One region of the Streptococcus salivarius genome, then DNA from elsewhere that is predicted to be linked to it. Evidence: predicted binding sites of a transcription regulator. Region 1 holds the regulator's gene; each other region holds the start of a gene.

Region 1 (8,515 bases):
CAACAAATTTTTCCTTCATTTCCTCAAAACCTTCATAGGCTTCAGGATTAATAATCGTATAGTTAAAGTCTGCAAAGCCAAAATCGCTCAAGATTTTGTGAACCTCAACTGGGTCTCCCAAAATAATAGGATCCACCAATCCTTCAAATTTCAAACGGGCAGCAGCACGAACCACACGGTCGTCGTTACCCTCAGGAAAAACAATCTTAACACCTTTCCCTAAAATACGTTCACGAAGTTCACCAAATAGACTACGCATAAAAAATCCTCAATCAATCTTTTTTAGTTTGTAAGTTCATGATAACGGTTTCAAAATCATCTGTCAAGGAAGATGCATGGACCATCTCTTTTTTGGTGAAAGGATCAATAAAGGCAAGGCGATGACAATGCAAGGCTTGGCGCTTAATACTGTAGTCTAGGGACCCGCCATAAAGGTCGTCTCCCAAAAGAGGCAAACCTAAGTGTGCAAAGTGCACACGAATCTGGTGCGTACGTCCGGTATGAAGATTGATATCAACCAACTTCACCCTACCATAATCAGCTACCAAGCGATAGCTCGTATGGGCATATTTCCCTGATTTATGTACCCGACGTGTAATAATAGAATCCACATCACGCGCAATCGGTGCAATGATTTCGCCCTGCTCCTCAAGTTTTGTATCACCTTCAACCAAGGCATAGTAATGTTTCTTAATAGACTTCTGCTGCAACTGCTTATCCATACGCGCGTGGGCATAACCATGCTTAGCAAACAGCATAAGACCAGACGTGTCCTTATCCAGACGTGTCACAATATGCACACGCTGATTAGGATAATTGTTGCTAACGAAGTGATGTTTGACGAAATTAGCCATGGTATTGTCATGATTAACACTTGGAATACTGGCATAGCCATAAGGTTTATTAATCACCAAGAAGTTATCATCCTCATAGACAATATCCAAGTCAAAAGGAATAGGTTTCAAAGTCTCGTGCGGTACCTCATTAGGGATTTCAATGGCAACCACGTCTCCTTCATGAACAGGATAAGTCGCAAACTGCTCCTCACCATTGACCCAAATATGACCGCCCTCGAACTTAATCTTGGCTAGAAGACCTTTAGAAATATCGTGCTCCTTCAAAAAGGTCTTAACCCGGCAAGAACGCCCAACTGTAAACTCATATCTCATTCTTCCATGTCTCCGATAAAGGAATCACGTACACGTTCCCAGAAACTGGTATGACTGGCACTAGCCACAAAGGAAATCTTACGTTGGTCAAGTGAGAATTCTACCTTTTTCACATTACGGTTAGTATAGGTTTTATTATCAACGGACAGAGTGTAGCTTCCCATTCGGGTAGGATAAACCGTAATCTTCTCATGCTTGGGCACAATAAGGGGACTTCCTAGGGTACGATACACACGATTATTAAGACTGGCAATCTCAGTCAGTTGCAAGGCTTCAATGGTAGGATGAAGGACCGCACCGCCCAAAGATTTATTGTAGGCCGTTGATCCTGTAGGCGTTGACACCGACAGTCCATCACCACGAAAACTCTCAAACAAGACATCATTAAGACAAACATCTGCTGCCATGGTTTTCTCATTACGCTTGATGGCTGCTTCATTGAGGGCAATCGACGTAAAAGAACGCCCATCAGCCAGGGTCAATTTGACATTCAAAAGAGGGTAAGAAATCTTAGCACCACTGTCTTTTCGCAGCGTCTCGATTAATTGATCCACTTCACTGTCCAAATAATCCGTATAAAAGCCTAAGTGACCCGTGTGAATCCCTACAAAACGCACACGAGCAAGCTCTTTTTCATACATATGAAAGGCCGATAGCAACATGCCATCACCACCAATTGAGATGACCACATCTGGATTTTTCTTGGTCAAATAAAAATCAGGATCATCTCGAAAGGCATTAAAAAGTTTTGAGGCCACACGCCTACTTTGGGGTTTACCATTGGCAATAATAGCTACCTTCATCTCATCCGAAGAGGTCTTCATCTGTGTCATCACTATTTCCTACACTATCCTTCAAAGTTCTGTTAATTGGATCAAAGAGCAACTGGGCATCTCTAATATCATCACGTATCTTACGCATTTCTTCATCAAGTTCATAGGCCATGCGGGCCGTATTTTCCAAGCGAAGCTTAATTTCCTCTGGAAAGTTCCCCTGATACTTGTAATTAAGGGAATGTTCAATGGTGGCCCAAAAGTTCATGGCCAAAGTCCTAATCTGAATCTCTGCAAGAATCTCCTTACGACCATCAATGGTATCAACGGGATAAGAGATAATAACATGATAAGAGCGATAACCCGAATGTTTACGGTTTCTGATGTAGTCACGCTCTGAAACAATGGTCATATCACTACGATGACGCAGCAAAGCCAAAACCTCATCCACATCATCGACAAACTGGACCATGACTCGGAGACCAGCAATATCCTGCATATCTTGAGCCAAATTTTCAACCGAAAGGCCACGAAGGGCGATTTTCTCCTCAATGGAAGCCACTGACTTCACACGTCCCGTCACAAATTCAATAGGCGAGTGACGATTTTGCTTACGAAATTGTTTACGAATGCCTCGGAGCTTGATTTTGAGCTCACCTACGGCCTGAATATAGGGGTCTAAAAATTGTTCCCAATCCATGGTCAAGATAGGACTCCTCCTTGTCAAAAGCTTTAGTTTTTTATAAAATAAATACAATCTGTTATATTATACCACATTTGAAAGCACAAGGGAGGACACACATGAACCATTTAGAGATAGAGTACAAGACTCTACTCACCAAAGACGAGTACAATCGTTTAGCGATGCTTTTCTCCCATGTGACACCTGTTACGCAAACCAACTACTACATTGACACTCCTCAGAGTGACATGAGAAATAAAAAACTCTCCTTGCGTATCAGGACGCTTCCCACTCATGGTGAGCTGACCTTGAAGATCCCTGAAAAAGTCGGAAACATGGAGTACAACGTTACCATGGATTGTTCGGATGCTAAGGCTTTGACTAAGTCGTTGGACTTTCCTGATTGTCAGATCAAATCCATTCTTCTGGAACGTGGGGTTAAACTTGAGGACCTAACCATCCTCGGGCATTTGACCACTACCCGTCGCGAGTATCAGACCAACATCGGCCTCATGGCCCTCGATGTCAATGTCTATGCTGATAAGAAAGATTACGAGCTTGAGCTAGAAGTTTCAGATGCTGAAAAAGGTAAAGACGACTTTGATGCTTTCCTTAAAGAAAATAATATTGACTTTAAGTATGCCAAGAGTAAGGTCGCACGCTTTGTAGCTACCCTCAAACGAGACAAAGACTAAAAGTTAGACAAGGAGTTAGCTCCTTGTCTTTTTATGTTTAAACACATGCAGCGTTAAATACTACAAGCATTTTATCTCATAAATGACCTCCAGAGGTCTAAAAACGCATACAAAGGAATTTTATCTAGCAAAGGTTCGGTATTTTTCACCAATATCATACTTTGATGGCTGAAATTTCTGCTTCTTTTTGCTAAAATAGAACTATCTGTAGTTTTATTACAATAGCCCTAACTGGGCTTAGCATCTTATCTTTTTAAAGGAGTCACCATCGTCATGGTACATCAAAAAGCAAACCCACAATTGAAATTGTTCTCGCTCAGCTCAAACCCAGAAATTGCTGAAAAAATTGCTGAGGCTACTGGATTGCCACTTGGTAAAGTATCTTCACGTCAATTTTCTGACGGTGAAATCATGATCAACATTGAAGAGTCTGTTCGTGGGGACGATATTTATATCATCCAATCTACAAGCAACCCTGTTAACGACCACCTTTGGGAATTGCTCATCATGATTGATGCCTGCAAACGTGCCAGTGCTAACTCTGTCAACGTGGTTATGCCTTACTTTGGTTATGCACGTCAAGACCGTATCGCTGCTTCACGTGAACCAATCACTGCTAAATTGATTGCCAATATGCTGGTTAAAGCTGGTGTCAATCGTGTCTTGACACTTGACCTTCACGCTGTCCAAGTTCAAGGTTTCTTCGATATCCCAGTAGATAACCTCTTCACAATGCCATTGTTTGCTGAATACTACAACGAAAAAGGATTCACAGGAAGTGATGTTGTCGTTGTTAGCCCTAAAAACTCAGGTGTTAAACGTGCTCGTAGCTTGGCGGAATACCTTGATGCACCAATCGCTATCATTGACTACGCTCAAGATGATTCAGAACGCGAAGAAGGCTACATCATCGGTGAGGTTGAAGGAAAAACAGCAATTTTGGTTGATGATATCCTTAATACTGGTAAAACATTTGCTGAAGCAGCTAAAATCCTTGAACGTGGTGGCGTTAAAGACATCTATGCAGTTGCTAGTCACGGTCTCTTTGCAGGAGGTGCTGCCGAAGTCCTCAACGCTGCTCCAATCAAAGAAATCTTGGTAACAGATTCAGTTGCGACTAAAGAAAAAGTGCCTACAAACGTTAAATACATTTCAGCAAGTGAGCTAATCGCTAACGCTACTACTCGTATCTTCGAACGTCAACCACTTAGTCCACTCTTTGCATATACAGCACACGAGGACTAAGCTATGGTTTATTTGGACAATGCAGCAACAACTCCTTTAAATACTGCTGCTATTTCAGCTATGACACATGTCATGACTGAAACCTTTGGAAATCCATCCAGCCTCCATGCTTATGGTCGTCAAGCTTCCAAGGAACTTCGTGAAGCCCGTGAAGAAATGGCCAAACAATTTGAAGTCCCTGCTCGTAAGCTCATTTTCACTTCTGGGGGGACCGAAGGAAACAATACAGCTATCAAAGGTTACGCCCTAGCCAATCAAGCTAAAGGTAAGCACCTGATTACAACTGCTATTGAACACCACTCTGTCCTTCACACCATGACCTACTTGGAAGAGCGTTTTGGTTTTGAAGTAACCTATATTCAACCAGAAAATCAAGTCATTACTGCCCAACAAATCGCTGAGGCCTTACGTGACGATACTATTCTAGTTTCTGTTATGTATGCCAATAACGAGACCGGCCAATTGCTTCCTATCAAAGAAATTGGTGACTTGCTTGCCAATCACCCAGCTGCCTTCCACGTCGATGCCGTTCAGGTAGCAGGAAAACTTCCTATTCATCCAGAGGAACTTGGAGCCGATTTTCTCTCTATTAGTGCCCATAAATTCCATGGACCTAAAGGTGTCGGCCTGCTCTATCATAACGATTTGCATTTTGACAACCTTCTCCATGGTGGTGAGCAAGAGGAAAAACGTCGTGCCAGTACTGAAAATCTGGTCGGTATTGCAGGTATGACCGCTGCTTATAAGAATGCTAGCGAGAATTACCAAGCCAATTACCAGCATGTTGAAAAGATTCGTCAGGCCTTTCTAGATACCCTTACCGTTCCTTATGAAATTAATGGTGGAGGATCTAGTCTACCTCACGTCATCAACATCAGTTTTCCTGGTAAGGAAAATGGCCCTCTCTTAACCTTGTTAGACCTAGCTGGCTTTGCCGTCTCAACGGGTTCTGCTTGTACTGCTGGAACTGTTGACCCTAGCCACGTCATCCAGGCCCTCTATGGCAAGGATTCTGACAAGCTAAAAACAGCTATCCGCATTAGTTTATCAGAGGAAAATACTGCTGAAGAACTCCAAGCCCTAGCAGAAAAACTTAATCAAATCATAGGAGACCAACATGGCATTTGAAAAAAGCATTCATTTGACTGACTGTAAATACCGTTACACCATCAGTCCTAATGTCAAAAAATTCACCCTACGTGATACGACTTTTGTGCAAAATAAAATTGGAAACTACGAGTTGCACCGCCTTCTCGAAAAAGTGCCTAACTCAGGCGAAGGTTTCCCACTTAAAATCACTATTAACAAAGACTTGACTGGTTTCAAATTGTCAATTACAGATAAATCTGGTCTTCGTAACGTTAATATCTTTAAAAATGAAGATCATCACATCTTGCAAGAGAAATTCTATTTCTTGATGCAGAGTTTGGTTGACCGTAACGTTTTCGAACAAGAAGAAGTCTAAACTTCTTTCTTACTACATAGAAATAGCCTATCCTTGTGATAGGTTTTTTATATCGCCTCTTCTACACTATTTTGTTGCAATCTTCACAAACTTTTCTTAAAATATAAGAGAATCATACTAATTGAAGAAAGGAAAGCGATCAATGACATTTGAGAAAAACATCCCAAACGCCACTGCCAAACGTCTCTCTCTCTACTATCGTATTTTCAAGCGATTCCATCGTGAAAATATCGAGAAAGCAAGCTCTAAACAAATTGCTGAAGCGATTGGGATTGACCCTGCCACTGTTCGTCGAGACTTCTCCTACTTTGGTGAGCTAGGTCGTCGTGGCTTTGGTTATGACGTGAACAAACTAATGACATTTTTCGCTGAACTCCTTAATGACAATGCGACTACCAAGGTACTTCTCGTAGGTGTTGGGAATGTCGGGCGTGCCCTCCTCCACTACCGTTTTCAAGAGCGTAACCGCATGCAGCTGGTCATGGCTTTTGATACAGACGATAACGAACTGGTTGGAACTCAAACTGAGGACAATATTCCTATCTATGGGATTTCCCAAATTAAGGACAAGATTGCTCAAGAAGATATCAAAACAGCCATCCTGACAGTGCCATCAGTTAAGGCTCAGGAGGTGGCTGATCTTTTGGTTGATGCTGGAATTAAAGGCATCCTCTGCTTCTCTCCAGTCAACCTCAATCTTCCACGCCACGTGGTGGTCCAATACGTAGACCTGACTAGCGAATTACAAACCCTACTCTATTTCATGAAAGAAGAAGAAAAATCAAGGAGGAACAATGACTAAACCAATTATCGGAATCACAGCCAATGTAAGGCCTAATCCAGCCCATGAAGACATCAACTGGTCCTATGCCCCATCTGGCTTTGTAGAAGGAGTTCAAAGAGCCGGTGGCCTAGCAATCCTACTACCCGTATCCGATCCATCGGAAGCCAAGACCTATATCTCCATGATTGACAAGCTCATCCTTATCGGTGGGCAAAACGTTGACCCTAAATTCTACAACGAAAAGAACCATGCCAGTGAAGATGACTTCTTCCTCGAACGTGATATCTTTGAAATGGCACTTATCGAAGAAGCCACTAAGCAAAAGAAACCCATTTTTTCAATCTGTCGTGGAACTCAACTCATGAACGTCGCACTAGGTGGTAGTCTCCACCAAGACATCGAGAATCACTGGCAGGACAAGCCTTCTGATTACCTCTACCATGAGATGATTGTTGAAGAGGACAGTAAGTTGGCAGAAATTTACGGACGTGAAACCTCTATCAACTCCTTCCACCATCAAAGTATTAAACACTTGGCCTCTGACCTCCGTGTCATTGCGCGTGATCCTGAGGACAACACTGTCGAAGCCGTTGAGTCAAATACACCAGACCTTCGCTTCCTTGGTGTCCAGTGGCACCCAGAGCTTCTCCTAGACAAACGTGAAGAAGACCTCAAACTCTTTCAATACGTTGTTAACGAACTTTAAAAGCAACTGAGACTGCACTCAGTTGCTTTTCTCTTGTCTTTATCACATCGCCTCAATCTAAAGCTCAAAATCCTCCCTCTCCTCACGAAAAGAATAATAGGTCGATTTGCCAACAATCAGATGATCAAGCAGACAAATCCCCAAATCATCGCAAGACCGCTTAATCTTTTGCGTAAAATCAATATCATTTCGACTCGGATAGGCCTCACCCGATGGATGATTGTGAACCACAATCAGGGACGTTGCCATCAGATGACAAGCATAATGCAAAATCTCACGTGGCTCAGCAATCGAACGACGAACACCACCAATAAAGACCGTCTTCTGCTGAATAACACGATTCTGCGTATCCAAGTAGATAGCCACCAGATGCTCCTGAGGCTTGTCCCCAATATCCAACATCATACGACGGGCTACTTGCTGACTGGACATAATCTGCTCGGAACGAGCCAACTCGGCCTTCTCAATCCGCTTAGCCAACTCCACCATAGCCTTCAGCTCAATAGACTTCACACGCCCAATACCAGGAATCTTCTGAAGCTCATTCAAAGACAAACGAGACAAATCCGCCAAACTCGTCATCCCTTTCAAAATACGATTAGCCATAGATAAGACCGACTCAGACTTGGTCCCTGTCCGCAGCACTATCGCCAACAGCTCCTGGTCCGATAAAACCTCTGCTCCCTTCTGTAAGAGTCGCTCACGAGGCAAAAGCCCCGCCTCCTCAGATACAATACTATACATAAGAAAAAACCTCCTACTTACCTATTCGTAAGTGGGAGGGGGAAGTTAATTCAAATATTCAAAGATTCTATTATTATCATTATCCTGATAAATCTCTGTAAATGACGAACCAAATTCTTTATTTAAGTCTCTAGTTGTCAAAATATATTTTACATTTAAGTCTTTTAACTCATTTATATTTAAGTTAATATTTACATTATCGGGAACTGGTGTAGTCATAGATGTGTTCTCGTTCGTTAATGAATATTTTAA
Region 2 (8,515 bases), 640 kb from region 1:
TTTCGTTCTTGGTGATGACAAGAAGGCAGATGTGAAAACAATCGAAGCCATTCCTGCTGTTAAGGGGACTTTCACCAATGCAGGTCAATTCCAAGTTATCATTGGTAATGATGTACCAATCTTTTATAACGATTTCACTGCTGTATCAGGGATTGAAGGTGTTTCTAAAGAAGCTGCTAAATCAGCTGCCAAGAGCAACCAAAACCCAGTTCAGCGTGTTATGACAACCTTGGCGGAGATCTTTACACCTATTATTCCAGCCCTTATCGTTGGGGGATTAATCCTTGGTTTCCGTAATGTTCTTGAAGGTGTGCATTGGTCTATGCTTGACGGCAAGACAATTACCGAGGTTTCTCAGTTCTGGTCAGGAGTGAATCACTTCTTGTGGTTACCTGGTGAAGCTATCTTCCAATTCTTGCCTGTAGGTATTACTTGGTCTGTTTCTCGTAAAATGGGAACTAGCCAAATTCTTGGAATTGTTTTGGGTATTTGTCTGGTGTCACCACAATTGCTTAATGCTTATTCAGTAGCATTGACACCAGCGTCTGAAATTGCTAAGGATTGGGTTTGGGATTTCGGATTCTTTACTGTTAATCGTATAGGTTATCAAGCGCAAGTTATTCCTGCCCTTCTTGCTGGTTTGTCACTTTCTTATCTTGAAATTTTCTGGCGTAAACATGTACCAGAAGTAGTATCAATGATTTTTGTACCGTTCTTGTCATTGATTCCAGCCCTTATTTTGGCTCATACTGTTTTAGGTCCTATTGGTTGGACTATTGGCCAAGCTCTTTCAACAGTGGTTCTTGCTGGTTTGACAGGTCCTGTAAAATGGCTTTTCGGTGCTGTTTTTGGTGCCCTTTATGCGCCGTTCGTTATCACTGGTCTTCACCACATGACCAATGCAATTGATACTCAGTTGATTGCAGATGCTGGTGGAACAGCTCTTTGGCCTATGATTGCTCTATCAAACATTGCTCAAGGTTCAGCAGTCTTTGCTTACTATATTATGCATCGTCATGATGAACGTGAGGCTCAAATTTCACTTCCAGCTACTATTTCAGCTTATCTTGGTGTTACAGAACCAGCCCTCTTCGGGGTTAACGTCAAATATATTTACCCATTTGTTGCGGGTATGATTGGTTCATCTATTGCAGGTCTTCTATCAGTAACCTTTAACGTTACAGCGGCCTCTATTGGTATTGGTGGGTTGCCTGGTATTCTATCAATTCAACCTAAGTATATGATTCCATTTGCAGGAATTATGCTTGTTGCTATCATTGTACCTATGGTCTTGACTTTCTTCTTCCGCAAAGTGGGTCTCTTTACTAAGACAGAAGATGATACAGAACTTAAGGAAGAATTCGCAGCTCAAGAAGAAGCTGAATTTGCATCACATACTGCTACTCCAACGGCTCTTGCTGAATCAGCAGAGGTTGTTAGCCCACTTGCTGGCCAAGTTAAACCACTTAGCCAAGCCACAGATCCTGTCTTTTCATCAGGTGTAATGGGACAAGGTGTCGTCATCGAACCAAGTCAAGGGGAATTGGTTTCACCAGTGAATGGTACAGTGACAGTACTCTTCCCAACTAAGCACGCAGTAGGTATCGTTTCTGAAGAAGGTGTTGAAATGCTAATGCACATTGGTATGGATACGGTTAGCCTTGACGGAAAAGGTTTTGAGGCTCATGTTGAACAAGGTGATAAAGTTGTTGTTGGTCAACAATTGATTAGCTTTGATATGGATGTTATCAAAAAGGCTGGTTTGGTCACTGAGACTCCAGTTATCATTACAAATCAAGATGATTTCCAAGCAGATGTTGAAGGAGATCTTCCACGTGATATTAAACGTGGTGATGTTCTCATGATTGCTCATCGAACAAAATAAGCTAAGGGGTGGAGACGTTACGGTTCCACCTCTTCATATAAAGAACAAAAGAGGAAAAATCACATGGCATTAGATAAAACAAAGGTTGTATACCAAATTTATCCAAAATCATATAAGGACACTACAGGAAATGGAATTGGTGATTTCAGAGGAATCATTGAAAAGATTCCTTATCTAGCAGAGTTGGGCGTGGATATGGTTTGGCTCAATCCTTTCTATCCAAGCCCACAACGTGACAATGGTTACGATATTTCAGACTATACAGCCGTTAATCCTGTCTTTGGGGATATGGCTGACTTTGAAGAAATGGTCCGTGTAGCTAAAGAGCACAAGATTGACTTCATGCTAGACATGGTGCTTAACCATTGCTCAACGGAGCATGAGTGGTTCCAAAAGGCTCTTGCTGGAGATAAGTACTACCAAGATTTCTTCTTCATTCAGGACCAACCAACTGATTGGTTGTCTAAATTTGGTGGTTCTGCCTGGGCTCCTTTTGGAGATACAGGAAAATACTATCTTCACCTCTTTGACGTGACACAGGCAGACCTCAATTGGCGCAATCCCAATGTCCGCAAGGAATTGTTCAAGGTGGTCAACTTCTGGCGGGACAAGGGTGTCAAAGGCTTCCGTTTTGATGTGATCAATTTGATTGGAAAAGACGAAGTCTTGGTGGATTGCCCTGAAAATGAAGGGAAGCCAGCTTATACGGATAAACCAATTGTCCATGACTATCTTCGTATGATGAATGAAGCGACCTTTGGTTCTGATGATAGCTTTATGACAGTTGGAGAGATGTCATCGACAACCATTGACAACTGTGTTTTGTATTCAGCACCGGAGCGCCACGAGTTGTCTATGGCCTTTAACTTCCATCATCTGAAAGTCGACTATGAAGATGGTCAAAAATGGACCATTACTCCATTTGATTTTGAAGAGCTCAAACGTCTCTATCATACCTGGGGCAAGGAAATGAGTGAACGAGGAGGTTGGAGTGCCCTCTTCTGGAATAACCATGACCAACCTCGTGCTCTTAATCGCTTTGTGGATATCAAGAACTTCCGCAATGAAGGAGCGACCATGCTCGCAGCCAGCATTCACTTGTCACGTGGAACGCCTTATATCTACATGGGCGAAGAGATTGGAATGATTGATCCAGACTATGATTCGATGGCAGATTATGTGGATGTCGAATCCATCAATGCCTACCAGATGCTTTTGGATCAAGGTCATTCTCCAGAGCAAGCCTTTAAGATTATCCAAGCTAAGTCACGAGATAATTCTCGTACGCCAATGCAATGGGATGCTTCTGAAAATGCAGGTTTTTCAACAGGCACTCCATGGTTGAAAGCCGGTAAATCTTACAAAGACATCAACGTTGAAAATGAAATCGATGGACCAATCTTTAAATTCTATAAAGAATTGATTCGCTTGCGCAAAGAAATGCCTATTATTTCAGAAGGTAGCTATCAGCCGGCACTTGAAGATAGTCAACAAGTCTACGCCTTTGAACGTCATTTAGATGGTCAAAAACTCTTGGTACTCAATAATTTTTATGGAAGTGAAGCAGAAGTGGCGATTCCAGCAGAATACCAGTCAGGGCGCGTGCTCTTGTCAAACTATGACGATGCAGAGCTTGCTGAAAAGGTAAGTCTTAAGCCTTATCAAACCCTAGCAATCTTAGTAAAATAAGCCAAACTTTCCTCAGTAAATGCTTTTACTGGGGAATTTTGTTATAATGAAAGCACTTTTAATGTTGATGGAGGAAGTGTAATGACACGCTTACAAGATGATTTTTATGATTACGTCAATGGAAAATGGGCGGAGACCGCTGTAATTCCTGATGATAAGCCTTCAACCGGTGGTTTTATGGATTTGGACCAAGATATCGAAAACTTGATGTTGGATATCACTGGAAAATGGCAACGAGGTGAAGAATTGCCCGAAGACAGTATTCTCCAAAACTTTGTCAAATACCATAAGATGGTGGCAGATTTTGATGCAAGAGAAGCAGCTGGTGTAGCGCCAGTCATGCCCTTGATCAATGAAATCAAGGCCTTGTCTTCTTTTGAAGACTATACCAGCAAGTTAGGCACCTATGAACTAGCTGGCAAACCAAATCTCTTGCCATTTAGCGTGTCACCAGACTTTATGAATGCTCAAATGAATGTCTTGTGGGGAGAAGCACCGGCTCTCATCTTGCCAGATACGACCTACTATGAAGAAGGTAACGAAAAAGGTCCAGAATTACTAGCTATCTGGCGCCAAATGATGGAAAAACTCTTGGCAAAATTTGATTTCTCAGAGGAAGAAATCAAAGATATCCTGGATAAGGTCATTGCAGGGGATGCAGAATTGGCCAAATATGTCTTGTCGAACGAAGAAAAATCAGAGTATAACAAACTCTACCATCCCTATGAGTGGGCGGATTTCAAGGCCTTGGTCCCAGAATTGCCACTCGATGCCTTCTTTACAGAAGTGATCGGACAAACTCCAGATAAAATCATCGTGCCAGAAGAGCGTTACTGGAAGGAATTCGCACCAACATTCTACTCAGCAGCCAACTGGGAGACCTTTCATGCTGCATTGAAACTCGGCGCAGCTCTTTCTTGGACTCTATTTTTGACTGAAGAAATCCGTGTCTTGGCTGGTGAATATAGTCGTACGATTGCAGGTGTTCCAGAACCTCGTTCCAAAGAAAAAGCAGCCTTGTCATTAGCAGAAGTACCATATAGCCAAGCGCTTGGACTATGGTATGCGGGAGAAAAATTCTCACCAGAAGCAAAAGCAGACGTAGAGCATAAAGTTGCAACTATGATTGAGGTTTACAAGGCTCGTCTAGAAAAAGCAGATTGGCTCGCCCCTGAGACTCGTGAAAAAGCCATTGTCAAACTCAATGTCATCACACCTCATATCGGTTACCCTGAAAAGTTACCAGAAACTTATGCCAAGAAGATTATCGACGAGAGCAAAACCTTGGTTGAAAATGCTCAAGCTCTCTACGAAATTTCAATTGCTCATAGCTGGAGTAAGTGGAACCAACCAGTTGATCGAAGTGAGTGGCATATGCCAGCAAATATGGTCAATGCCTACTATGATCCGCAACAAAACCAAATCGTCTTCCCAGCAGCAATTTTGCAGGCACCTTTCTATGATCTTCACCAATCGTCATCAGCTAACTACGGCGGAATCGGTGCAGTCATTGCCCATGAAATTTCACACGCCTTTGACACCAATGGAGCTTCCTTTGATGAGAATGGTAGCTTGAAGGACTGGTGGAAACCAGAAGATTACGAAGCCTTTACCGCTCGCACGCAAAAAGTCATCGATCAGTTTGAAGGCCAAGACTCTTACGGTGCTAAGATTAACGGGAAATTGACCGTCTCTGAAAACGTAGCGGATCTTGGAGGCATCGCTGCAGCCCTTGAGGCCGCTAAGAAAGAGGAGGATTTCTCAGCAGAAGAATTCTTCACCAACTTTGCTCGCATCTGGCGCATGAAAGCTCGGACAGAATATATGCAACTCCTTGCAAGTGTCGATGTCCACGCACCAGGAAAACTCCGTACTAATGTTCAACTACCAAACTTCGACGAATTCCACAAGGAATTTGACGTTAAAGAAGGCGACGGCATGTGGCGTGCCCCAGAAGATCGTGTGATTATTTGGTAATAATGATGAAATCTGTCCTAAAATGGATGGATTTCTTTATTTTTGTCGTTGTAAGGGTTTACAAAAATTGAATAAAGAGCTATAATAATATTGTTCAAAAGCTTGTGATTTTTTTAACAAGTGCTTAAAAGGAGTTTTATATGACTAAAGAAATTAAACAAACTAAAGATATTCAAACAGTAATTGATGAATTGGCAATAAAGGGGGTTGAAGCCCTCAATGAAATGGCTGACTTTACACAGGAGCAAGTGGACCACATTGTTCACCATGCAGCAATCGCAGCGCTTGATAAACACATGTATCTTGCAAAATTGGCTGTTGACGAAACAGGTCGTGGTATTTATGAAGACAAAGCTATAAAAAATATGTATGCTTCTGAATACATTTGGAATAGCATCAAAAATGACAAGACAGTCGGTGTTATTGCTGAAGATAAAGAGCAAGGTTTGGTCTCTATCGCTGAGCCGGTAGGTGTTATCTGTGGGGTAACTCCAACAACAAATCCAACATCTACTACTATTTTCAAAGCTTTGATTGCGTTGAAAACACGTAACTCAATTGTATTTGCCTTCCACCCATCAGCTCAAAAATCATCAGCAGAAGCTGCGCGCATTGTTCGTGATGCTGCTATTGAAGCTGGTGCACCTAAGAACTGTATTCAGTGGATTGAAGAGCCATCTATCGAAGCGACTGGTCTCTTGATGAACCATCCTAAGATTGCCACAGTACTTGCGACTGGTGGACCTGGTATGGTTAAAGCAGCTTACTCAACTGGTAAACCAGCACTTGGTGTAGGAGCTGGGAATGTACCTGCCTATATTGCGGCAGATGCTAAAGTTAAACGTGCTGTCAACGATATCATTCTTTCAAAGAGTTTTGACAATGGTATGATTTGTGCTTCTGAACAAGCAGCTATCGTTGATGCAGCTATTTATGACGAAGTTAAGGCTGAATTTGAAGCACATCAATGTGTCATCATTTCTAAAAAAGCCGACATTGCTAAATTGGAAAAAGTCGTTCTTAATGAAGCGCGTACAGCTGTAAATGGTGCCATTGTAGGTCACTCAGCTATTGAAATCGCTGAAAAAGCTGGTCTTAAAGTTCCTGCAGGTACAAAATTGCTTTTGGCAGAAATTCCAGATGCAACAATGGAACACCCACTTGCCTTGGAAAAATTGTCTCCAGTACTTGCCCTTATCAAATCTGATGGCGTTGAAGATGGATTCAAAAAAGCAGAAGGTATGCTCAATTTGGGTGGTCTCGGACACACAGCTGTTATCCACACTGAAAATGAAGAGCTCCAACTCCAATATGGTATTCGCATGAAAGCCTGCCGTGTCTTGGTAAATAGCCCATCAGCTGAAGGTGGTATCGGTAATATCTACAATAACATGATCCCATCATTGACTCTTGGTTGTGGCTCATACGGACACAACTCAATCTCTCACAATGTTAGTTCATTTGACCTTCTTAACGTAAAAACATTGTCAAAGCGTCGCAATAATATGCAATGGTTTCGCGTCCCACCAAAAATCTTCTTTGAAAAAGACTCAATAACATATCTGCGTCATATCAAAGCTAAACGTGTAATGTTGGTCTGTGATCCAGGTATGGTTCAGTTTGGCTACGCTGCCTTGGTTAAACGCCAACTGGAACTCAACCGTCACGATCCAATGATTGAAGTTTTCTCAGATGTTGAGCCTAACCCATCTACGAATACGGTTTATAAAGGCTTGGAACGCTTTGTAGACTTCCAACCAGATGTCATTATTGCCCTTGGTGGTGGTTCTGCAATGGATGCGGCTAAGGCTATGTGGATGTTCTTTGAACACCCAGATGTAAGCTTTTTCGGTGCTAAACAAAAATTCTTAGATATTCGTAAACGTACCTATAAGATTCCATATGCTGAAAAGACCACATTTATCTGTATCCCTACAACTTCAGGTACGGGTTCAGAAGTAACGTCATTTGCGGTTATCACTGATAGTGAAACTCATATCAAGTATCCATTGGCAGATTACGCTTTGACTCCGGATATTGCTATCGTCGACCCTGCTTTGGTTATGAGTGTACCTGCCAGCGTTACGGCAGATACAGGTATGGACGTTTTGACTCACGCTATTGAATCTTATGTATCAGTCATGGCTAGCGACTATACACGCGGACTTTCACTTCAAGCGATTAAACTTGTTTTTGAAAATCTTGAACATTCTTACCGTTTTGGTGATGAAGAATCACGTGAAAAAATGCATAATGCGTCAACAATGGCTGGTATGGCCTTTGCCAATGCCTTCCTTGGTATTAGTCACTCATTAGCACATAAGATTGGTCCAATGTACAATATTCCACACGGACGTACCAATGCAATTCTTCTACCTCACGTTATCCGCTACAATGGTCGTGATCCTCAAAAACACGCCATGTTCCCTAAATATGACTACTTCCGTGCAGACAAGGATTATGCTGATATTGCTCGTTTCATGGGATGGGGTACTGACAAACAATCAGATGCTGAATTGGTTGAACTTTTGGCACAAAAAGTATACGAATTAGGTATTGCCGTTGGTATTGACATGAACTGGAAGGGACAAGGTGTCACTAAGAAACTTCTTCAAGACACTGCCTATACTTTGGCCGAACATGCTTATGAAGACCAATGTACAACAGCTAATCCGAAAGAACCGCTTATTTCAGAATTGAAAGAAATTATCGAAATTGCCTTTGATTATAAAGGGTAAGTGATAGACTAAAGTAGCTCTATAAGGGCTACTTTTTTTGCCAGGAATCTTCTATATTAGAGTGTTTATCCAAATTAAAAATAAAGGACTTTCTTGAATAAGATAGAAAAACGCTTTAAGAATTGTTATAATAACCTTACAGCAAGATAAGGAGATTCCTATGACAAAAGAAGAAGGGCTTAGCTTGGGTGAAACAGCACACCCTCTTAAGCTTCATAAAATGGGA
Region 3 (8,515 bases), 870 kb from region 1:
TTCCAAGAAGCTTCAAATAGAGTATTTGCTTATATGTTTAGGATACTTTAATGGACTTAGTCTTATAATGATTACCTTTACAGCCCTATTGAGAGGACTATTTGAGCTACTAGAACTAGAATCAAGAATGGCATCTTCTGATTATAAACAATTTCTTGGTTTTTTGGTCTACATGGGATTTTTTGTCCTTCTTTTTACAGGACAGAAATACTGGAAAAAAATCACAGAGAGATTAAAAGCTAGAGAAAATGTGACAGTGCTGGCTGTCGAGCATGGTTATCCTATATTTGCGACAAAAGAAGAAGCTTAAGCAGTACGTCAACTGCTTAAGCTTTTTTACTTATTAAGGATTTTTCTACAGTAATGTGTTGGATACCAGCTTCTTCAAAGATGTTACCGACTTCTTGATAGCCATTATTGAGGTAGAACTTAAGTGCACTGAGTTGAGCATGGAGAGAAATAGTCTGGAAGCCTTGTTCTTGTGCAAAATCTTCAGCTTCTTTTAGGAGAATGCTCCCCAGACCTTGACCTTGGTAGGCATCGAGCACCGCCATACGTTGGAGGGTAAGCTGAGTCAAGTCTTTATTCGGTAGTAGGCGTACGGTTGCTGCAGCCTTGCCTTTGTCATCATATAGAACAAAGTGGATGCAGTAGGCTTCATTCGCATCAATCTCAATGGAGCGAGGAACACCTTGCCCCTTAACAAAAACAGTGTTTCGGATGGCTACGGCATCGAGGTAAGTTTCTGAGAGTGTATCTCTTGTATGTTTGATAATCATAGGGCAAGTGTAACAAAGTCTATAACTAATTGTCAACGAAAAAAAGCTTGATGAGAGGAGTCATCATCAAGCTTTTTATCTTGTTTTATTCTTTAATTTGTCGACCGTTTGTATCTTGGATAGGACGGTTATTTTTAAATCCAAGGGTTTGAGTGAATTTCTCCACTTGTTCCTTACTAACGGTTTCTTGATTCTTGAAGACAATCCAGTTAACACCCTCAGTACATGGTGGTGTTGTCAAGGAACCTTCGAAGTTGTAGTAGTCCTTGTCTTCAGGATAGAAATCATCTAGTGAGATAGGTTGAGACAACTCGGTTTCAGTATTAGCAGCCTGAGGCATCTTATCCCAGATTTGTTTTAAGGCTTGATTTTCATCGCCATAATTATAGAGAACTGAGACAACTGTGATTTTCCCATTATCAGTCTTGTAGACGAAGTGACCCTCTAGAGGATAAGTCTGACCATCAATTTCATTCTCACTAGGTGCGTGAAAATGGAACTGCTGTAATTTATAGACATCATCACCAATCGTTAGGGTATTCTTTGGATTTTTAAAGCTGACTTCAATTGTATGCCCGTTATTTTCAACTTGAGCCTCTGATTCTTGATTATTAAGGTTTAGTTCTGGAAGATCAACGTCCTCAGCTCCGGTGATATTGATCGGAGATTGTTCTTTACCATTTTTGCTGAGTTTATAATCTTTAGAAAGGTCACCCCAATGGTCTGGACCAGTAGCATCAGTATAACCCCATTGAACGTCCTTGGACTTTGAGGATTCAGTTTTGGTATCAGACTGGCAGGCTACGAGTAGGATAGTACTTGCTACGAGAGCTACTAATCCAATTAGTTTAAAACTTTTCTTATTCATTTGTCCTCCTTATATTCTTTAATCTTATAACAATGATAGTTTACGTGTTATTAGACACTATCCATTTGACGTAATTGAGTATCGTTTCTCTATGGTGCTTCTGAGAAGGAAGTGTTTGGAGATACCAAACGGAAACGCTTTTATTTTATAGCTAATCTGATAAAAAGTCAAATGTAAATTATAGTAGATTTAGAAAAATATAATGAAAGCTGGTTTTTGCAAAAATAAAAAAACAGCAAACATTTTGAAATCATGATGTTTACTGTCTTTAATGTGTGTAATGATTCTTAATCGAACATTTTCTTTGCAGCTCTTAACAAGGTTTTGACATCTTTATCATAACGAGGTGTTTTCACCAAACGTGACATGGGGATACCAGCAAAATGGAAAGCTGCGATTTCTCCAGAACGAACAGCACTATTTTCTGTGAAAATCATTTGATAAGGTTGTTCGACAAATTCTCCAGTAAAGGCAAGGTTTGTTGAATGTTTTGGAATAACCTTAGGACGATCTGACTTGGCTCGATTGTTAAAGAGAGCAGAAGCATATGGCATATAGACAGGGATACAGTTAATAACACTGTCCATGATTTCCTCTTCTTTATCGCTGATATTGATAGGCCCTGGGTCTACCTTTGAAAGTTGTCCAATAAGTTCCTGGAGCATCTCTTTACCAGTCATTTCGATATAAGGTTTATCAATGATTTCCCCGTGACGACGAGGGTAGAGGAAGTATCCCCAAAGAACCGTTTCGTTTGGTTTTTGACTAGTGAAGTGAGGTTGGTGATGGACAACGATTGACATGGTTACATCTTTTTGACCGAGTGGTGTCACTGGTTCTGTAGAAATAAAGGAATTAAGGGCGTTGCCTGGTTCCTGAGTGGTAATACGAGCAATTTCGTTCAAGAAGAGATGATTTTTAGTAGTGAGAGTGAAACTTACCCATTCACTGGCATCACGATCAGCGAAGAATTTATCAGGATTACCAAGGTTATAAAAATGATCTGATGCCTTTTTCCAAAGACTTGAAGCAGCACCATAATCCATGTTTTCTGCAGCCGGAGTGTTGAAATCACCTAGTGTTGCAGAGTCAGTAATCGAACCGTTTGTAAAGATGACTGCTGTATCGTTATCCACTGGGACGAACTCATTTTCATCAGTTTTAGTATTGACCATGTGAAGACCAGTAACAGTAATTTCGTCTTGCATCTTGCTGTCCTTGAATTTCCAGTCAACAACACGACGATTAAGGACTATGTGACAGCCCTCTTTTTCCAAGTAATTAATCAAAGGCTTCATGATGCTTTCGTATTGATTATAGCGTGTACGGTTAACACCAACTAAATGCTCAATCTGAGTGAATTCATAAATCATTTGGTGCATGTAACGACGAAGCTCTTGTGCAGAACTGCGAGTCCTAAAAGCGAATGTCGTTTCCCACATAAACCAAAAGTTACTTTCGAAAAACTCAGTATTGTCTTTGAAATAGTCAGCAATCGTGATGTTATCTAGTTTTTCTTCTTGTGAATCAGGCATCATAATTAACTGCGTAAGGAGCTTACGACTTTTATTATTCAAACCAAGCTTACCACCATCAACGATACCTTGTCCGCCTGTTAAGAGACGAGCCTTGTCATAGGTTGGGTGTGCGGCATCAAATTGGCGAGTATCCTCAGCAGCTGTAAGACATGGTTCTGTCATTGAAGGAACCCGATCAAGCAAATCCATCAAGTCAACATAGGTACGGTAGTTAAGCATACGACCACCGCGAGCAATATAACCCTTTTGATTTTCCATCGGATGATTTTTATTCCAATAGTCATCCTTAACATCTTGGGTAGGGGAACCGTCGTTTGATCCGTAATTATCAAGAGCGTAGAAAGTGATTTGGTCTCCTGACCATTTACCTTCTTGAATGAGGTAAACAGCGGCAGCCATATTTGATAAACCAGCACCGATCATAATTGCTTTTTTCTTTTGCATGATAGTTCTCCTCCTTAATCCAACGTAGAATCAAATTCATCATATAAGGCACTATCGTCCTTGAAGAATTCAGATTTGTGGGCAAGGAATAAGACACTAGCTAGGACGCTAAGTGTGATTCCAAGACTAGTTTTGAAAAACACTTTTTTCATAATAATACCTTCTTTCAAATTCAGTTTGTATTATAGTCCTATCCATAATTATTAACAACTGTTAATGTAAGGTTTTGTACAGTTTGGTAGAAACTGTTTAAGAAGCTAAGAAAAAACAAGCATCACTAGGATGCTTGTTTCTTGTTATATGCTTAGATTTATCCCCAAGCGTCGTCCATTGAAAGAACTTCGTGGAAGACACGTTGTGTCAATTCAGTTTTTTGTTCTGGAGTGAGGTATTTAGTGTTTACACAGTATCCAGAGATACGTACGATAACATCTTCACCGCTCATGATCTTTTCGTAAACATCTGACAAGTCCATAACGTTCAAGTTAACGTGTTGTCCACCGTTTTCGAAGTATCCGTCAAGGATAGTTACGAGGTTGTCAACTTGTTCGTCGTGAGTCTTACCAAGGGCACGAGGTGATACTTGAGTAGTAAGTGAGATACCGTCAGCTGCATAACCGAAGTCAAGGCTTGCAAGTGAGTTCAAGTTTTGCAACCATCCACCTTTAGCTTTGTTAGATGGGTTAGCACCTGGTGAGAAGAATTCCAATTTAGACAAGTTCACTGAACCATCTTCGTTGAGGTATACCCCTTTGTGAACTGGAGAGTTACCAGTTTGTTTAGAGTAAGCAACGTTAGAAGTGATTGTAAGAAGTGAAACTGTAGCTTCTGCATCTTTGTAGAGTTTGTGGCTACGAAGACGAGTAGTGTAAGCTTCAATCAACCATTCTGCCAATTCGTTTGAACGTGGGTCATCTTCACCCCAACGTGGGTATTCACCGATTGTTTCGTAGTCGTAGATGTAGCCATCTTCGTCACGGATCGGTTTAACTGTAGCGTATTTGATTGCTGACAATGTATCAACAGTATTTGCGAAACCACAGATACCAAATCCCATGTTAGCACGTTGTTTAGTTGGCAAGAAGGCCATTTGAACAGCTTCGTAGTTGTACTTATCAGTCATGTAGTGGATGATGTTAAGGGCATCTACGTAAGTGTCAGTCAACCAGTCAAGAGATTTTTCAAAGTTAGCTTTAACAGTGTCAAAGTCAAGAACTTCATCACGGACTGGTTCGATGTCAAATACTTTATAGTCTTTATGAACATCGTCGTAACCACCGTTCAAACCAGTAAGAAGGGCTTTAAGCACGTTAACACGAGCACCGAAGTATTGGATGTTGTGACGTTGTTCTTCGTTTTCTGGGTCAAGTGGTGATACACAACATGAGATACAGCTCATTTCACCGTATCCGTCTTTAGCCATAGTAGTTACACCTTCGTATTGGATAGAAGAGTGTTTGTGGCTCATGTGCATACAGTAGCGACGGAATGAGTAAGGCAATTTGTCAGTCCAAAGAACTGTCAAGTTTGGTTCTGGAGAGTTACCGATGTTGTCAAGAGTGTTCAAGAAACGGTAGTCCATCTTGGTAACACGGTGACGTCCGTCAGCACCCATACCAGCCATAGAAGTTGTGATGAATGTTGGGTCACCTGAGTACAATTGGTCGTAAGCTTTTGTACGAGCAAACTTAACTGTACGAAGTTTCATAACGAAATCATCAACGAATTCTTGGATTTCTGATTCAGTGTAAGTACCACGAGCAAGGTCACGTTCTGCGTATACGTCAAGGACGATTGGCACACGACCAAGTGAAGTAGCGGCACCGTTGATTACACGACATACTGCCATGAAGGCGATGTTTGTCCATTGGATAGCTTCTTTAGTATCGAAGGCTGGACGACGAACATCTACACCGTAAAGGTCACCAAGGCGAACAACGTCTTGAAGTGCTTGGTATTGAAGGTTAACTTCTTCACGAAGACGGATAGTTTCTTCGTCGATTTCTTTGATAGCATTCCAGTCGTTAACTTTTTCTTGCATCAAGTAGTCAGCACCGTAAAGGGCAAGACGAGCGTAAACCCCGATGATACGTCCACGTGAGTAAGCATCTGGAAGACCAGTAACTGTGTGAGCGTGACGTGCACGACGGATGTTTGAAGTGTAAGCACGGAAGATACCATCGTTAACTGTAGTCACGTATTTTGTGAAAATTTCGTGTACAGCTGGGTCTGGTTCATAACCGTGTTCTTTCAAAGCAGTTTCCGCCATACGGATACCACCTTTAGGCATGAAGTTCAATTTGAAGAGCTCATCATTTTGGATACCATAGATAAGTTCATCTTCTTTTGAAATGTATCCTGCGTCAATGTCAGCGATTGAAGTTGGACGAGTATCCATTGGGAAGCGTCCTTCAGCTTCATAGCCTGCTTTAGTTTCATCTACGATTTTTTTAATTTTTAGAGAGCGTTCAGTTGGTCCTGCAAGGAAGCTTTCGTCACCATCATAAGGTGTGTAGTTTGCTTGAACGAAACGTGAAACGCTAGCTTTTTCTTTCCAGTCAGTTCCTTTAAAGCCTTCCCACGCTTTTTCAAAAACATCTGTGTTAGTTTTAACCGTTGCCATAGTTTGGATCTCCTATAATTCTAGTAACAAAATCATCTGTTACATTCTCTAGAAGTATTCTATCACACAGTAACCGCTTACACAACTTTAAAACTGCGTTTTTAGAGACATTCTTTTATAATACAGTTTCGAAAACGACAAATCTGTATTATAAATTTCTGTTTTTTGATAGATTTTGGTATCATAAGGGGAGAATGCTTTGTAGTCCCAAAGTTTTATGTGAAAAGCTTTACAATGAGATAAATCTGAGAAAGGAGGCAGGGAGCCATGTTAGAGTTTCCTCTAATAAATGATACCAGTCGGAAAATCATCCATATTGACATGGACGCCTTTTTTGCTCAGGTCGAGATGAGGGATGACCCCAGTCTTAAGGACAAACCGGTTATTATCGGTCACGATCCTAGAAAAACTGGGGGACGTGGTGTGGTATCAACCTGTAATTACGAGGCTAGAAAATATGGTGTCCATTCAGCCATGTCTTCTAAGGAAGCCTATGAACGTTGTCCTAATGCTGTCTTTATCTCAGGAAATTATAGCCATTACCGAGAGGTAGGGATGCAAATTCGTGAGATTTTTAAACGCTACACCGACTTGGTAGAGCCTATGTCTATCGACGAAGCCTATCTTGATGTGACGATAAATAAGCTTGGTATCAAATCGGCGGTTAAGGTAGCCAAACTTATCCAGTATGATATCTGGCAGGAACTTCACCTGACTTGTTCAGCAGGGGTTTCCTACAATAAATTTATCGCCAAACTAGCCTCTGATTTTCAAAAGCCTGCTGGTTTGACGGTGGTGCTTCCAGAGGAAGCTCAGGAATTTTTGGGAAAGCTACCTATTGAAAAGTTTCATGGGGTAGGTAAAAAGTCAGTTGAACGTCTTCATGACATGGAAATATACACCGGTGCCGATCTTCTGAAGATTCCTGAGATGACGCTGATTGATCGTTTTGGACGTTTTGGATTTGATCTCTTTCGAAAGGCTAGAGGGATTTCCAATAGTCCTGTTAGGCCCAATCGTGTCCGTAAATCTATTGGAAGTGAGCGAACCTACGGCAAACTTCTTTATAATGAAGATGACATCAAGGCTGAGTTGACTAAGAATGCTAGGCGGGTAGCTGAAAGTGCTCAGAAAAATAAAAAAGTCGGTCGAATTATTGTCATCAAGGTCCGTTATTCGGATTTCTCGACCTTAACCAAGCGTATGACCTTGGACAAATCGACTCAGGATTTCGACACCATCGAAAGGATTGCCCATACCATTTTTGATCAATTAGAGGAAAATAGCAGCGGTGTTCGCCTGCTCGGTGTGACGCTGACGGGTCTGGAAGATCAAGAAGGCAGGCAATTGGACCTAGATGATTTGGAGTCATTATAATAGTAGAGTTTTGATTTTTTCTTTTGGAAAGTGACTTTGAAGAATCATCAGACCTATGCTATCTTAAAGAGTAACTAAAAGAAATGAGGGAATAATATTAATGAAAAAAGTTCTTACCTATTTAGGACTGATTCTAGCAGCTTGCTTGGTTCTCGTAGCTTGTGCTTCCAATAAACCAGCTGAGAAGAAAAAAGCGACACCAACTCCGACAGAACGTGCCAAGGCTGATGCGACAGTTTTAATTGATACTATGCTTGGAAAATCTAGTAACGGTTTTTCAAAACTCTACGGTGAAAATTACGAAACCTGGACTGAAACGAATGTTTTTGAAAAACAAGTTGCAGATACTATCGAAGAAAAGGGGTATACACCGGAAGACAAGTATACGTTTAAATACATTGAAGGTTATGATGCCAAGACTCCAACCCAAGTGCTTTCTAAGTTCCTCAAGGTCCGTCGTAATATGATTGGTAAGATTCAGGACTATAAGCTGAAAGATGTCAAAGTTAAAGGAAATGAAGCGACAGTTACCTTTACTTCACGTTCTGTTAGTGCCTATGGTGCTGCAGCTGCTGTTCGTACTCTCCTTATGAGTCTCTATGACAACGATATTGACAAGTTGAAACAATGGAATCAAGCTGATAACAACGATGTGGAAAAAGGTAAAGCCAAAGATCTCACAACGAAATTCCTTTATGGTGAAAACTTTAACGGAGATTTGACACAATTTAAGGATATTGATAAAGAAATGGCCTATACACCTTTGACAGGTGCTGATAATCTAGAAAAGACCTTCAAGCTAACCAAAGATGATGGAGGCAACTGGACGATTTCTATAGAAGATTATAAAGAGCTTGCCGAAGCCTTGGTTGACCATGATGAATCA

What was found. Region 1 encodes Rex, which represses fermentation and respiration genes when NADH is low (regulators of the CRP and FNR family bind a similar motif). Its sites were predicted from a motif close to TTGTGAANTANTTCACAA; they were not measured.
Region 2: a site for Rex is predicted at 5,654-5,671, ahead of adhE (bifunctional acetaldehyde-CoA/alcohol dehydrogenase). Genes of this name have one in related genera too.
Region 3: a site for Rex is predicted at 6,470-6,487, ahead of pflB (formate C-acetyltransferase). Genes of this name have one in related genera too.

Annotation. Positions count from the first base shown of each region.
Region 1 is NZ_CP015283.1:1,061,529-1,070,043, reverse strand. Features, by position in the region: gene pta (phosphate acetyltransferase) at 1-259, opposite strand, end outside; gene V471_RS05505 (RluA family pseudouridine synthase) at 273-1,169, opposite strand; gene V471_RS05500 (NAD kinase) at 1,166-2,002, opposite strand; gene V471_RS05495 (GTP pyrophosphokinase) at 1,974-2,648, opposite strand; gene V471_RS05490 (CYTH domain-containing protein) at 2,744-3,319, shown strand; gene V471_RS05485 (ribose-phosphate diphosphokinase) at 3,593-4,564, shown strand; gene V471_RS05480 (cysteine desulfurase family protein) at 4,568-5,692, shown strand; gene V471_RS05475 (DUF1831 domain-containing protein) at 5,682-6,029, shown strand; gene V471_RS05470 (redox-sensing transcriptional repressor Rex) at 6,172-6,831, shown strand; gene V471_RS05465 (gamma-glutamyl-gamma-aminobutyrate hydrolase family protein) at 6,824-7,519, shown strand; gene radC (RadC family protein) at 7,577-8,263, opposite strand; gene V471_RS05455 (DUF7657 domain-containing protein) at 8,309-8,515, opposite strand, start outside.
Region 2 is NZ_CP015283.1:422,040-430,554, reverse strand. Features, by position in the region: gene treP (PTS system trehalose-specific EIIBC component) at 1-1,885, shown strand, start outside; gene treC (alpha,alpha-phosphotrehalase) at 1,949-3,574, shown strand; gene V471_RS02090 (M13 family metallopeptidase) at 3,656-5,551, shown strand; gene adhE (bifunctional acetaldehyde-CoA/alcohol dehydrogenase) at 5,692-8,289, shown strand; gene V471_RS02080 (hypothetical protein) at 8,450-8,515, shown strand, end outside.
Region 3 is NZ_CP015283.1:188,903-197,417, reverse strand. Features, by position in the region: gene V471_RS00980 (hypothetical protein) at 1-310, shown strand, start outside; gene V471_RS00975 (GNAT family N-acetyltransferase) at 327-779, opposite strand; gene V471_RS00970 (carbonic anhydrase) at 865-1,647, opposite strand; gene V471_RS00965 (oleate hydratase) at 1,935-3,629, opposite strand; gene V471_RS11030 (hypothetical protein) at 3,644-3,781, opposite strand; gene pflB (formate C-acetyltransferase) at 3,940-6,252, opposite strand; gene dinB (DNA polymerase IV) at 6,520-7,629, shown strand; gene V471_RS00950 (hypothetical protein) at 7,730-8,515, shown strand, end outside.